DNA from 4 places in the Peribacillus sp. FSL K6-5616 genome. Region 3 is predicted to be linked to each of the others. Evidence: riboswitches for the same ligand, from Rfam matches in the RefSeq annotation. Region 3 holds a riboswitch; each other region holds the start of a gene.
What was found. A riboswitch is a leader RNA that binds a small molecule or an ion and turns the genes downstream of it on or off. The one in region 3 is predicted to bind S-adenosylmethionine.
Positions count from the first base shown of each region.

Region 1: linked by a shared signal. The riboswitch ahead of mtnW (2,3-diketo-5-methylthiopentyl-1-phosphate enolase) and the one ahead of MHB45_RS22510 (methionine ABC transporter ATP-binding protein) in region 3 are both predicted to bind S-adenosylmethionine.
Region 2: linked by a shared signal. The riboswitch ahead of MHB45_RS04510 (Fur-regulated basic protein FbpA) and the one ahead of MHB45_RS22510 (methionine ABC transporter ATP-binding protein) in region 3 are both predicted to bind S-adenosylmethionine.
Region 4: linked by a shared signal. The riboswitch ahead of MHB45_RS19115 (hypothetical protein) and the one ahead of MHB45_RS22510 (methionine ABC transporter ATP-binding protein) in region 3 are both predicted to bind S-adenosylmethionine.

Region 1 covers NZ_JBBOYT010000001.1:2,620,337-2,623,545, forward strand. The annotation lists gene MHB45_RS12485 (2-hydroxy-3-keto-5-methylthiopentenyl-1-phosphate phosphatase) at 1-36, opposite strand, end outside; gene mtnW (2,3-diketo-5-methylthiopentyl-1-phosphate enolase) at 43-1,275, opposite strand; SAM riboswitch class I at 1,384-1,537, opposite strand; gene MHB45_RS12495 (pyridoxal phosphate-dependent aminotransferase) at 1,656-2,828, opposite strand; gene MHB45_RS12500 (carbon-nitrogen family hydrolase) at 2,927-3,209, shown strand, end outside.
Region 2 covers NZ_JBBOYT010000001.1:938,571-941,779, forward strand. The annotation lists gene thiW (energy coupling factor transporter S component ThiW) at 1-220, opposite strand, end outside; gene tenA (thiaminase II) at 236-925, opposite strand; TPP riboswitch at 1,017-1,121, opposite strand; SAM riboswitch class I at 1,279-1,383, shown strand; gene MHB45_RS04510 (Fur-regulated basic protein FbpA) at 1,559-1,747, shown strand; gene MHB45_RS04515 (aspartyl-phosphate phosphatase Spo0E family protein) at 1,999-2,193, shown strand; gene MHB45_RS04520 (GNAT family N-acetyltransferase) at 2,263-2,769, opposite strand; gene MHB45_RS04525 (DUF459 domain-containing protein) at 2,958-3,209, shown strand, end outside.
Region 3 covers NZ_JBBOYT010000001.1:4,623,464-4,626,672, forward strand. The annotation lists gene MHB45_RS22505 (methionine ABC transporter permease) at 1-443, opposite strand, end outside; gene MHB45_RS22510 (methionine ABC transporter ATP-binding protein) at 436-1,470, opposite strand; SAM riboswitch class I at 1,626-1,738, opposite strand; gene MHB45_RS22515 (O-acetylhomoserine aminocarboxypropyltransferase/cysteine synthase family protein) at 1,856-3,166, opposite strand.
Region 4 covers NZ_JBBOYT010000001.1:3,950,306-3,953,514, reverse strand. The annotation lists gene MHB45_RS19130 (amidohydrolase family protein) at 1-161, shown strand, start outside; gene MHB45_RS19125 (nuclear transport factor 2 family protein) at 551-979, shown strand; gene MHB45_RS19120 (GNAT family N-acetyltransferase) at 989-1,465, shown strand; SAM riboswitch class I at 1,583-1,694, shown strand; gene MHB45_RS19115 (hypothetical protein) at 1,739-2,002, shown strand; gene MHB45_RS19110 (methionine ABC transporter ATP-binding protein) at 2,040-3,056, shown strand; gene MHB45_RS19105 (methionine ABC transporter permease) at 3,078-3,209, shown strand, end outside.

The sequences.
Region 1 (3,209 bases), 2.0 Mb from region 3:
CGTTCCGTCAAAATCACAAAAGATAATCGGTTTCATTATTTCTTATAGGCCTCCCCACAACACAAGAGCTTTTCTTAGGGTTTCTTCCTCAGCCGCCGCTTCAGAAAGTTCCTTTCCTGCCAGAACGGCTTCCACAGCAGAACGGAAAGCCTTGGCACCGCCCTCTGCTCCGTCAGGGTGCCCGTGAATTCCGCCTCCGGCATTAATTACACTATCATGCCCGAAATCCTTGATCAGGTCCGGAACCATGCCCGGATGAATGCCTGCAGAAGGAACAGGGAAGGCTTTTTTCCATGCAAGTTCATCTTTTGTCAGAGCTTCAGCAATCGCTAAGGTCTCCGTTTTTTCAAGTGCGACATTTCCATAAGGAGAAGGGAACAAGGATAAATCCGCACCTGATAATCTAACTAATTTACCAAGCAATAATGGATAGCCGATACCATAAAATGATGAAGATGCCAATGCTCCGCTATATGCGGGGTGCGCCATGATCGGCAACTTGATACGATCATGTTCACTCAAGGCCTGCAATACATCCAAACCATATGTATGAACGTTGAACAATAAAGCATCTGCCCCTGCTTCAGCCGCTTGCTCTGCCTTATCCAATAATTCAAATGTTTTCCCTGATAGATTGACAGCATATAAAGTCCGGTGGCCAGTAGTTTCATAGACTTCATTCAATATTCTTTTTCCCGTTTTTATTCTATCGAAAAATGGAGTCAGTTCCTGATCAAAGAGGATCTCATCATCCTTAACTAGATCGACACCTCCCAATGCTTGTTGCCTCAGTTGCTCATTATGAAATGGTAGGTCTCTTCCCAATACGCCTTTAAAGATGCTCATCACCAAGGGCCGGTTAAATACGCCAACCTTTTCCCTTATGCCTTCAATGCCAAATTGCGGCCCGGGAAAAGCTTTTTGAATATCACCGACAAAATCCAAGTCAATAAGTTTTATTTCACCGTCCAATGAAAGTTTGCCGAAGACCGTCGTAAGGATTGCGGGTAAATCATTGGAGAAATTCCTTGCCGGATAGGCAATTTTAATCAGCGAACGGTATACTTTCCGATTAAAGTAGCTGTTTGCCCTCTCATCTTCAGATAGGGGTGTCACCGATACGACGCGTCCCTTATGTTTTTCCAGTTGTTTCTGTACCAAATGTGGCAAGTCCGTCCATGTCCCCACAGTCAGACCCAAGGCAATGCTCTCTGCTTTTTTCTCATGATTTCCATTAAAGTCATGAATTAAATAAGTAGCGACTATCTCGCTCATCTGATCACTCCTATAACACGTTAGTAAACTCTCGATGTCATTAATAACCTGAGATGGTCTCAAAATGGCAAAAGCCCCTTCATAAAGAAGAGGCTTTAAAAAGCCATCTTCTTATCTCCCAGCCCTCGGCTGCAAGAATTAGCACCGTGCCTTGTGGATTTCAAAAAAATCCGGCGGAAGGATTCCGCCCCATTTTACAATGGAATTACGGTCGGTTGCTGGGCTTCATCGGGCTAGTCCCTCCACCTGCTCAAAATAAGAAAACGCTGATATATAAGTTGCATCAAAGTATCGAAAGATTAAGAATTTATTTTGTATTCTGACAGGTAATTCCTACTTTGTCAATAAGTTTTAACTATTTAAAGGTGAATCATATTGCATTAAAATAAGTTTAATGTACGTATTCGTTCCACAGCCTCTTGCAGCCGTTCTTCCGAAGTCAGTAGCCCTACCCTGACATAACCTTCGCCAAATTCACCGAACCCATTCCCTGCGGCAACAGCTACATGGGCATGCGTTAATAAATAGTCCGCAAAACTCTCGGACGTAAAACCTTCAGGTACTTTGAGCCAGGCAAAAAACGATGCCGCTGGAGCTTTGACATCCCAGCCGATGGCCCTCAATCCCTCAATGAAAACATTCCTTCGCCCCTCGTACATCTGCACTAACTGCTCTACACAGGTCTGTGAGTCAAGCAAAGCGCTTGCCGCAGCTTCTTGTATCGCCGGGAAAAGACTCACATAAAGATGGTCTTGTAATAGTTCAAGAGCTTCTATTACACTCTTATTGCCCACTGCGAAGCCGACTCTCCACCCTGCCATATTGTATGTTTTCGATAGAGTGTATATTTCAACTCCTACATCCTTCGCTCCCTCCGCCTGCAGAAAACTTATCGGTTTTTTTCCGTCGAATCCTATCGCCCCATAGGCAAAATCATGGACCACACATATTGAATGTTCTTTTGCAAAGGAGACGGTTTCATCAAAGAAACTTTCATTTGCAGAAGCGCCTGTGGGATTATTCGGATAATTCAAGAACATCATTTTGGCTTTATCAAGAACTTCTTTATGTATGTCATCGTATTTCGGAAGAAAATCATTTTCTTCTGTCAAGGGCATCAGTTCGGTCTTTGCCTGGGCTAAAACAACACCGGAAAGATAATCCGGATAGCCGGGATCTGGAACAAGGATCGTATCACCTGGATTCAATAAACACTGCGGAAGTTCGACAAGACCTGCCTTGCCCCCGAAGAGAATCGCCACTTCACTATTCGGATCCAGCTTGACACCGTATTCTCGTTCATAAAAGACGGCAGCAGCATCTTTTAAATATTGATGTCCCCGGAATGGCGAATATTTATGATTAATCGTTTTTTCAGCAGCAGACTGCAAACTTTTGACGATATGTTCCGGCGTCGGCTGATCAGGGTTTCCCTGGCCTAAATTAATGACATCATGTCCTTGTTCCGTGATTGCATTGACTTTTGCGACCAGTGAAGCAAAAAACTGCTTGGGCAGGTCCTGAAGCAGTCCGGATTTTTCGAATTGCACCATTTATACACCTTCTCTGAAATTTCTTGAAATTCTAGTCACAAATGATATATGTTTATCGTAGTCTTGTAAAGCATTTTTTACGTGTGGGGGTTTTAACGATGAAGTGGAAAATAACTTGTATTCAAATGGATATAGCCTTCGGGCAACCAGATATCAATTTTCAGGTTGCAGAGCAATGGATGGAAAAAGCAGCTCGGTCCGAACCCGATATCGTCATATTACCAGAGCTTTGGACAACCGGATACGACTTGACCAGGCTGAATGAGATTGCTGATCAAGAGGCAGAAAAAACGATTGAATTTCTTAAAACACAGGCACAGAAACACCAGATTCACATCATCGGCGGTTCCATTGCGAAAAAAACAAGCAAGGGAATCTATA
Region 2 (3,209 bases), 3.7 Mb from region 3:
CGAAAATTGAACCGGTACCAGACATGTTTCTAATGATGGAAACTAAAAAAGCTTGTGTCACAGCATATGCAGGCCCCAATAGAACCGCCGTCAGGACATTTGCCAGATGTTGAATAGGAAAGATTTTTGCAAATCCTGCAGGGATGAAAATAAATGAACTGGTCAGCGTCGTTAAAGCAATGATCATGGCAGTCAATGTCAGTTTCTTGATAGGATTCATCCTCATGTCAACCACCTACAGAGGCCAATCCTGCTCATTTTGAACCATGTCCCAGAATAAATATTCATATCGGGAAGTAACCAAAAAGTGCTTTTCTAATCTAAGAAGTTCCTTTTCAGGCATGCCTTCCGTCAATTCTTCCAACAAAGTGATCAGCCACTTGTGTGCTTCCCCGAATTCAGGAGATGAATAGGACCTTATCCAATCTGCGTAGCGATTGTTTTCCAGTGCTGCTCCATTTTGTTCTTTTAATAGCAAACCGATTTCATAATAATCCCAAGCGCAGGGCAGGAGACAGGCGACCAAGTCTGCCAAAGTCCCATGCTGAGCTGCATTTAGCATGTAACCTGTATAGGCTAGAGTGGTTGGAGTAGGTTCTGTATTTTCCAATTCCTTGGAGCTGATCCCGAATTCGGAAGCATAATGCCGATGAATATCCATTTCCACTTGAAGGGTTTCATTTAAAATGCTCGCAAATTTTGCCATGGTTTCGATGTTATGGGCTTTGATGACACCTAAAGCAAAGAGCTTGGAATAATCCATGAGATAGACATAGTCCTGCTTCAGGTAATAGGCAAATTTCTTTTCAGGAAGTGTACCGTTTCCAATTGCCTGGACAAAGGGATGTGAATGGTTCCTTTTCCAAATCTCTTTTGCCCGTGCATGCAGTCTATCACTGAATGTTTCTAATTTTGTATTCTCCATTGTTCATCCTCCTATAGAATGGCTCCCTTTGTTGAATAAAAAACCCCGTTCCTGAATACGGAACGGGGTAGATGGATATAGTCTGTAAAATGGACGATATCATCCACTTCCCTCCGCCGGTATGAGCCGGTTCAGGTTCAAAGGGTCCGGAACTAATTCCATCTCAGTCTTAAAAAAGACTCCCCTAGTGGTGTGAATTGTATGTAATTACTGACATCATATCAGAAAGACAAGAAAATGCAACCCGTATTTGAAAGAGGAATCACTTTATGTCCAGGAAAAAAGGGAGAACCAGGTAATTGACTTTTGAAGATTATTAGGATAGAATCATTTCTACATCATTATATATCGAATTCTTATCCAGAGAGGTGGAGGGACTTGGCCCTAAGAAACCTCGGCAGCGGACCCGTTTAGGGAACTGTGCTAAATCCAACAAGCATATGCTTGGAAGATAAGAAGAGCCGTACGGACACTGTCAGCCTCTTCTTAAATTAGAAGGGGCTTTTATTTTTGGGAAATAACGTTTAGTGACATACTAGAAAAGGTATATATAATTTGGTGAAATCAAACAAGTTGATAAAGTTTAGCTAACTAGAAGCAGGCACTAGGACGACTGGGAAAGGAGCCATTTACATGGCAGAATTATTTAAGAGGATTGAACAGAGGAAGGCAAAACTCATTGAAGAGCTATTGGCCAATGGAGTATACAAAACCTCTGATGAAAGGCACCTTTATGATGCCCCATTAAAAGTACTTGAAGATGAATATAAGATTGTTATAAATAGACCTAATAACGAGTCACCTTCTGAATGGATGACATAGTAAACGGAATACAATATTTGGATTTTTGGATAAGGGATATGATGTAAGCATTCGCAGTCTACACTAGTGGATGCTTTTTTTGCGTTTATTAGAAAACGACACAAATTATACATAATTAAATAACAAAATAGGTGTTTTGTTACATTTGGCCTATAAAATAACACATTTAATTTTGAAAAATAGTTGATTTTAACTAGTGGTTTCATTATGATGAAAGTGTAAAAATATTGAATAAATGGGAGGTGACTATGATGCCTAGCCGTAAGGTAACTATAGAAAAAGTAGAAGAGAAGAGACAGGAAATGATAAAGTTGGGAGCGATTTACGGCTTAACAAGTCTGCTGACTGTACAAGCCAGTCAAGAATTGGATACGCTATTGAATGCGTTAGCAAGTAAAAGAGATTCTGAATATTTTTCCCTTCAAGAAGCATATAGGTATTTTTAAATTAGCAATTCGACCTTTATTAATCTGAAAAAGCTACTGCTCAAGGCAATAGCTCTAAAGAAATATATATTAAATATCGACACGTTTACCTAGAATGATCAAATCCCGCTCAATGCCATCCATCTCGGCAACTTGAGGTAAATGTGCCCATTCTTCAAACCCGAATTTGGAAAAAAGCTTAAGGCTTGGTGTATTATGGGCGAAAATGAAACCCAATAAAGTCTTAACACCTAATTTTGGACTCAATTCAATTGCCTTTCGAATCGAAATTTGTCCAATTCCTTTTCCCCGGAAATAATCATCAATATAAATACTGATTTCGGCAGTGGATTTATATGCCGGTCGGCCATAAAAGGATTGAAAGCTCATCCATCCAGCGGTTTTCCCTTCTATAGTAATGATATATAGCGGTCTACTTTCTGAATGATGTTCCTCAAACCATTTAACCCTCGATTGGACGGATACAGGTTCCGTATCTGCCGTGACCATTCTTGAAGCAATTGTCGAATTATATATTTCAACAATTCTGGGTAGATCAGATAGTTCTGCCTCTCTAAACTCTATGTGTTCTTCCATGATTTAAACTCCTAACTATCATTTATTCAATCTCCAGAATGAAGGGTAATCCCGTTTCCATTGAAAGTTTTATATTATCATACACTCTTTATTCTTTATCTGACAATTCTTTTTTATGTTAGTACTGCAGATTTTTTGGGTATGAAAAAGATTAAATACTTCTAGTAAAAAGACAAGAGGAGAACCAAATGAAAAAATTGGCAGGTATATTGATTATCGTACTGGTTATATGTTTTGCTGCATATGAATTTCAGGCCTCGGAGTCGGAAGATGTGCAAAGGGTCATGGCTTTTGGAGATTCATTAACCTATGGAAAAGGGGATAAGGACGGGGAAGGATATATAGATGGCCTTGAGGATGAATTGAATAATCCGCAATCGGAGCAAAAAGTGAGTTTTTGGAATTACGGTATTAAAGGCCAGGAAACGGATGGGGTGATG
Region 3 (3,209 bases):
ATCGACTCTGGAAGAAGGACCTTCCAAATGATCGTGCTCGTTTTTGCCCCCATCGATTTAGCGGCTTCAATTACACCTTTATCGATTTCACGAAGGCCGATTTCAACCATACGCGCATAAAATGGGGCCGCACCGATAATAAGTGCCGGCAGTGCAGCGTTCTCACCGATCATGGAACCGACAAGCGCTTTAGTGAAAGGAATGAGCAGCACGATCAAAATAAGAAATGGAATCGAACGGAATATATTGACGATAGCACTCATGACTCCGTTGACTGCCTGGTTTTGCCACATATTACCCTTTCCTGTCAGGAAAAGGATCAATCCTAGTATTATGCCTATAAAAAAGGTTGCCACTACAGAGACGCTTGTCATGTAAAGCGTTTCTTTCGTAGCTTCAATGATGTCTTCCCAATCAACATTCGGCAATAATTCTTCAAGCATGAGTAATCACCTCCACGCCTACCTGCTGTGCTTTAATGAATTCGATTGCGCGGAGCATTTCATCCTCTTTGCCATCTAGATGGATAAACAATGTGCCATATGAACCGCTTCTTGTTTGGGATATCTTACCTTGAACGATATTGACATCCAACTCGAAGTTACGTACAAGTTTGGTGATCAATGGGCTTTCTGCATGATCGCCTACAAAGGTCAATTGAATCACTTTGCCTGCTGGATAGCGTTCGAGCAAATGGTCCATCGTTTCTTTCGTTTCTTCCGGTTCCGTTACCTGTTGCACGAAACGCTTCGTCATTTGTTCTTTAGGATTCTTGAAGACATCCAGGACAGGACCCTGTTCAACAACCTGCCCGCTTTCCATCACGGCGACACGATGGCAGATTTTACGTATTACATGCATTTCATGCGTAATCAAGACGATCGTCAATCCCAAACGCTGATTGATGTCAACAAGCAATTCGAGTATGGAGTCGGTAGTCTGCGGATCCAAAGCAGAAGTCGCTTCATCACACAGCAGCACTTTAGGGTCATTTGCCAGTGCCCTGGCTATTCCCACCCTTTGCTTTTGCCCTCCGCTTAATTGCGAAGGATAGGCCTTTTCCCTGCCTTCAAGTCCGACTAACTTGATCAATTCGTTCACACGCTTGGTGCGTTCAGGTTTAGAAACTCCTGCAATTTCCAATGGAAAAGATATATTCTCCTGAACGGTCCTTGACCATAATAGATTGAAATGTTGGAAAATCATGCTGATTTCTTGACGGGCCTTACGGAGCTGAGCCCCTTTAATTTTTGAAATTTCCTTTTCAGCCACCACGACGGATCCCTCTGTAGGTGTTTCCAATCCATTGAGCATTCTGATCAAAGTACTTTTCCCCGCTCCACTGTAACCGATGATCCCGAAAATCTCGCCTTTATTTATTTCAACATTCACATTATTTACAGCCTTTATCGTCTCACTGTTTCCTTTTCCTGTTCGGAACAGCTTACTGACTTTCGTCAATGTAATCATTAACCCTCACCTCTTTTATCCAATAAAACCTATGAACTTAGTTGATTTCTCTACATTATTAGTCTGTTTCTCCTATCATGTAAAAGTTTTCTCCATTAATAAATAGAAAAAACCTTTCTGCATGAGCAGAAAGGCAGGTGAAGAAACAGGCCTTCCTCTCATCTTCCAAAGTGATTAAACTTTGTGTGAATTGGCACCTTTCCAAGGAAATCTCCTTGTCGGTTGCCGGGTTTCATCGGGCACATCCCTCCACCTCTCTTGATAAGAGCTAATATATAGAATATTTAAATATCATTAAGTTCTTTAGTATGCTGAAATTTTATCATAGATAAAAAAAGAGCGCAATGTATATTATTTCTAGTACAAGAATGAACAGGAACTTTACTTAAACCGATTTGGAAGTCAAGGAGACGATGTTCGTCGCCTTTTCAATTGCCTGCTCCAAATCTTCTATTAAGTCCTCTACATTTTCAATCCCAATCGATAATCGGACTTGATCGGCACTTACACCCGCTTTCTCAAGACCCGCCTCATTCAATTGTTGATGGGTTGTACTGGCTGGGTGGATGATCAAGCTCTTCGCATCCCCTACATTCGCCACATGGGACCATAATTCCACCGAATTGATAAGTTTTGCCCCAGCTTCGCGATTACCTTGAATCCCAAATGTCACGACAGATCCAGCTCCCTTTGGCAAATATTTATCCGCAAGGGCTTTATCGGGATGATCCTCATCACCAGGATGTGAAACCCAGGTCACGGCTGGATGGTTTTTTAAATAGTTTATGACAGACTTGGTGTTTGATAGATGCTCTTTCATCCTTACATGCAGCGTTTCAAGTCCAAGCGTAAACTGGAATGCACTTTGGGCACTTAGCGCAGGGCCCAAATCACGGAGTAACTGAACTCGGGCTTTCGTTATGAATGCGGCAGGTCCAACTGCCTCTGCGTATACCAGACCGTCGTAACTTGGGTCAGGCTCCGTGAAGCCTGGGTAGTTTGGCGAGTTCCAATCGAATTTCCCTCCATCCACTATGACACCGCCTAGCGTGGTTCCATTTCCAAGAAGCCATTTTGTAGCGGAATGGATGACAATATCCGCTCCAAAGTCAATTGGTCTGCAAAGATACGGTGTCGCGAAGGTATTATCAATGATTAAAGGTATGCCGGCTTCATGGGCGATTTCCGCTACCGCTTCAATATCAAGTACCCTCAAACTTGGATTTCCGATCGTTTCAGCAAAAATGGCTTTAGTTCTTGGCGTAATCGCCCTTTTGAAGTTTTCGGGATCATCGGGAGAAACGAACTTCACTTTGATCCCATATTTAGGAAGAGTGTTTTCAAAAAGGTTATACGTACCGCCATATAATGTAGAGGCAGAAACAATCTCATCCCCTGCAGCGGCGATATTCAGGATTGAAAGTGAGATGGCGGCCATTCCGCTTGCCGTTGCCAATCCGCCGATACCGCCTTCCAATAAGGCCATCCTTTCCTCAAAAACACTGACCGTGGGATTATGAAGCCGTGTATATATATAGCCATTCTCCTTTAGGCCAAATAAATTCGCTGCATGGTCGGTGTCTTTGAACAAGTATGCATTGCTTTGGTAGATAGGAACGGCACGGGCACCTGTTTCATCAGCTTGCAGACCGCCATGAACACTCAATGTTTCGAAGCGCAACTTTTTCTCTGACATATGAATTCACCTTTTTCTATGGATTTAGTTGGAATTATATGAA
Region 4 (3,209 bases), 670 kb from region 3:
GTGAAGCCTATTCGCACCTGCTTTATGCAGCACGCGGAAATGACGTATGTGATGTATACATTGATGGCAAAATGGTCGTGAAAGATGGCCGCTGCTTAACGATCGATGAAGAAAAAGTAATCGCCGAAACCAATCGTCTGCAAGGAACCCTATCACGATAACACTGATGGGAGAACAACCGGATGCACAGAAGAAAGGAGCTGCCATTTGCAGCTCCTTTTTTTTATTGGGGTGGGAGTAATATGGCAGTAAAAAAGGAATGGCCGCTAGTATCGTGGAATAAATTATTTTTAACACTTAGAAATCCGTTGTGAGTCCAGTTACGAAGTAAGCCAGCTAAAAATAGTAATATAATGGGGACGGCAAAAACGGTTAAAAACGAGATAATGCCGCTGACCGCAAGATGAGCCAACTGCTAATCAGCAAGCAGCTGGATAAAAAAACTTAAATCGCATGGTTCATGAATTACTGAAAATCTACGTATTAATTATTCACGATTTTCCTATTTGGTTTCTTCGAGGGAAATGGTTGAAAAAGGAGGATAAGATGAATGGACAGGGAATCTTCATTATTAAAAGAGCATTTGTATCAGCTGGAGGAGAAATTGTTAAAATCTGAAGTTCGTACATCTCCAGAAGTACTTTCATCATTATTGAAAGATGATTTCTTTGAGTTCGGCAGTTCAGGTAACATATGGACAAAAAGTGATTTTATGGGGCAAGAGGGAGCCGGAGCGGTGAACATGACACTAAGTCAATTTGAGATGCATCCATTGTCTGATGATACCGTGCTAACTACATACCGGATTTTTGATGAAGATAAGCTGGAACATACCTTAAGAAGTTCAATTTGGAAGTGTGCGAATGGAAGATGGCAAATGTTTTTTCATCAAGGCACAAAAACAAAAGGGCTCCTTTATGCCCTTTTTTTTTATGAAAAAGAAAGTTTTCCCTGCTTGAAAACTATTTCACTAAAATGATAGGGGTGGATGAAGTTGATCTTTCGGACCATTGATACGGACAAAGATAAAGATACTATCATTAATTTCCGGAAAGATTCCTTTGTTGTAAGTTTTGGAACTGATGCTGGTTTGGGAGATGAACATGCATATCTGCAACGAATGGAAGAAAGGGTCCGCAAATTTCCGGATGGACAGGTGATCATTGAAAAGGACCAAGAACCGATTGGACAAATGGAACTTCAAATTCGGGAGTATGAAGGAACTGAAATTGGCTATGTGAATCTATTTTATCTTATTCCCGAATACCGCAGTAAAGGCCTTGGCAAGGAATTGGTTCGCTACGCAGAAAACTTTTTCAGGCAATTTAATGTATCCGAATATCACTTAAGGGTTTCTCCGGATAATCAAAGGGCGATTTCTTTATATACGAATTCAGGCATGGTGAAGATAAGGGAAGAAAATGAAAAATACCCTGTATGGAGAATGAGTAAATCATTATATTAATATAATTAAAAAGTATCGATTCACTATACTATGAAACTATTTATCGCGATGAAAAATATGGTTGACTTTAGTGGAATTAGAATATATAGTGAAGGACATAATTAAATATAACGTTAATTCTTATCAAGAGATGTGGAGGGACTTGGCCCTATGATACCTCGGCAGCGGGTTTTTACTTTTGTAAAAATACTGTGCTAATTCCAACGGACGAAAGTTTGAAAGATAAGAAGGAGCTTTTCTTAGATAATTAATTTTAAGAGTTTACTCTTTTTTATGTCTAAAAGAGGCCTCTTCTGTCTGATGACGGAAGAGGCCTCTTTTGTTAATTCAAAATGTATATGGTTATTTGGAGAATTGGTGCAATTACTCGTGAATTTCGCAGATTTACTCGTGAGTTTGGTGCAATTACTCGTGAATTTCGCAGATTTACTCGTGAGTTTGGTGCATTTACTCGTGAATTTTGCAGATTTACTCGTGAGTTTGACAGAATTTAACCCTATCATTATGAAGCGTTGCAAAGCTCTTCTCTCTGGATAAGGAATTCGTACAAATAAACAGCATGGGGGGAGATTGGATGATTGAGTTTCAAGGTGTTAAAAAGGTTTATCAAACAAAGAAACAGACTGTCGAGGCTTTGAAGGGCATTGATTTGACAGTGGAAAAGGGGGATATATTCGGGGTAGTCGGTTATAGCGGGGCCGGAAAGAGTACGTTGATCAGGTTGGTCAATTTGCTTGAACATCCTTCAGATGGTTCGGTGGTTGTTGGGGGCAAGGATTTAACCAAATTAAGCCCGAAGGAATTACGGGCAGAAAAGAAAAAAATCGGGATGATCTTTCAGCATTTCAACTTACTAAACTCAAAAACTGTTTTTGATAATATTGCCATGCCGCTGGTTTTATCGGGAACTCCGGCTAAGGAAATCAAAGAACGTGTAGGCGAGCTATTGGAGTTCGTTGGCTTATCGAGCAAAGCAAAGAGTTATCCGGAACAATTATCCGGCGGGCAAAAGCAGCGGATCGGCATTGCGAGGGCATTGGCTACGAATCCATCGATCTTATTGTGTGATGAAGCTACGTCGGCATTGGATCCACAAACAACGAGTGCAGTTCTGCAGCTCTTAAAAAAAATTAATAAAGAATACAATATCACCATTTTGCTAATCACTCATGAGATGTCTGTCATTCGGGAAATTTGCAATAAGGTAGCGGTCATGGAGGGCGGCTGCGTCGTTGAACAAGGTTCGGTTTTCGAAGTTTTTGCCAAGCCGCAAACGGATATTGCAAAAAACTTCGTGAGAACGGTCATACATGACGAAATTCCACAAAGTTTCTTAAAAAGCATAGGGTCCCATATCCCGATTATTTGGAAAATTAATTTTATTGGAACTACTTCGGGTACTCCTTTACTTTCAACCATCTCGAAGAAATATGATGTTCATTTAAGTGTCTTATCAGCCAATATTTCTGAAATCCAAGAAACGCCTTTCGGGAATTTGATCATCGAAGTAACGGGGAGCAAAAATGAGGTCGACAAGGCTTATCAATATATTAAAGATGAGGGGATTCTCGTCCAGGAGGTGCAAGTATAAATGGGTAATACGCTTTGGGGAATGGAAATAACGGCAGACCAGCTGTCGACAGCTTTCGGTGACACACTTTATATGGTAGCCATCTCATTGATATTTTCCGGATTGATCGGGCTTCCGCTCGGTATCCTGCTTGTCATTACAAGAAAGGGTCAC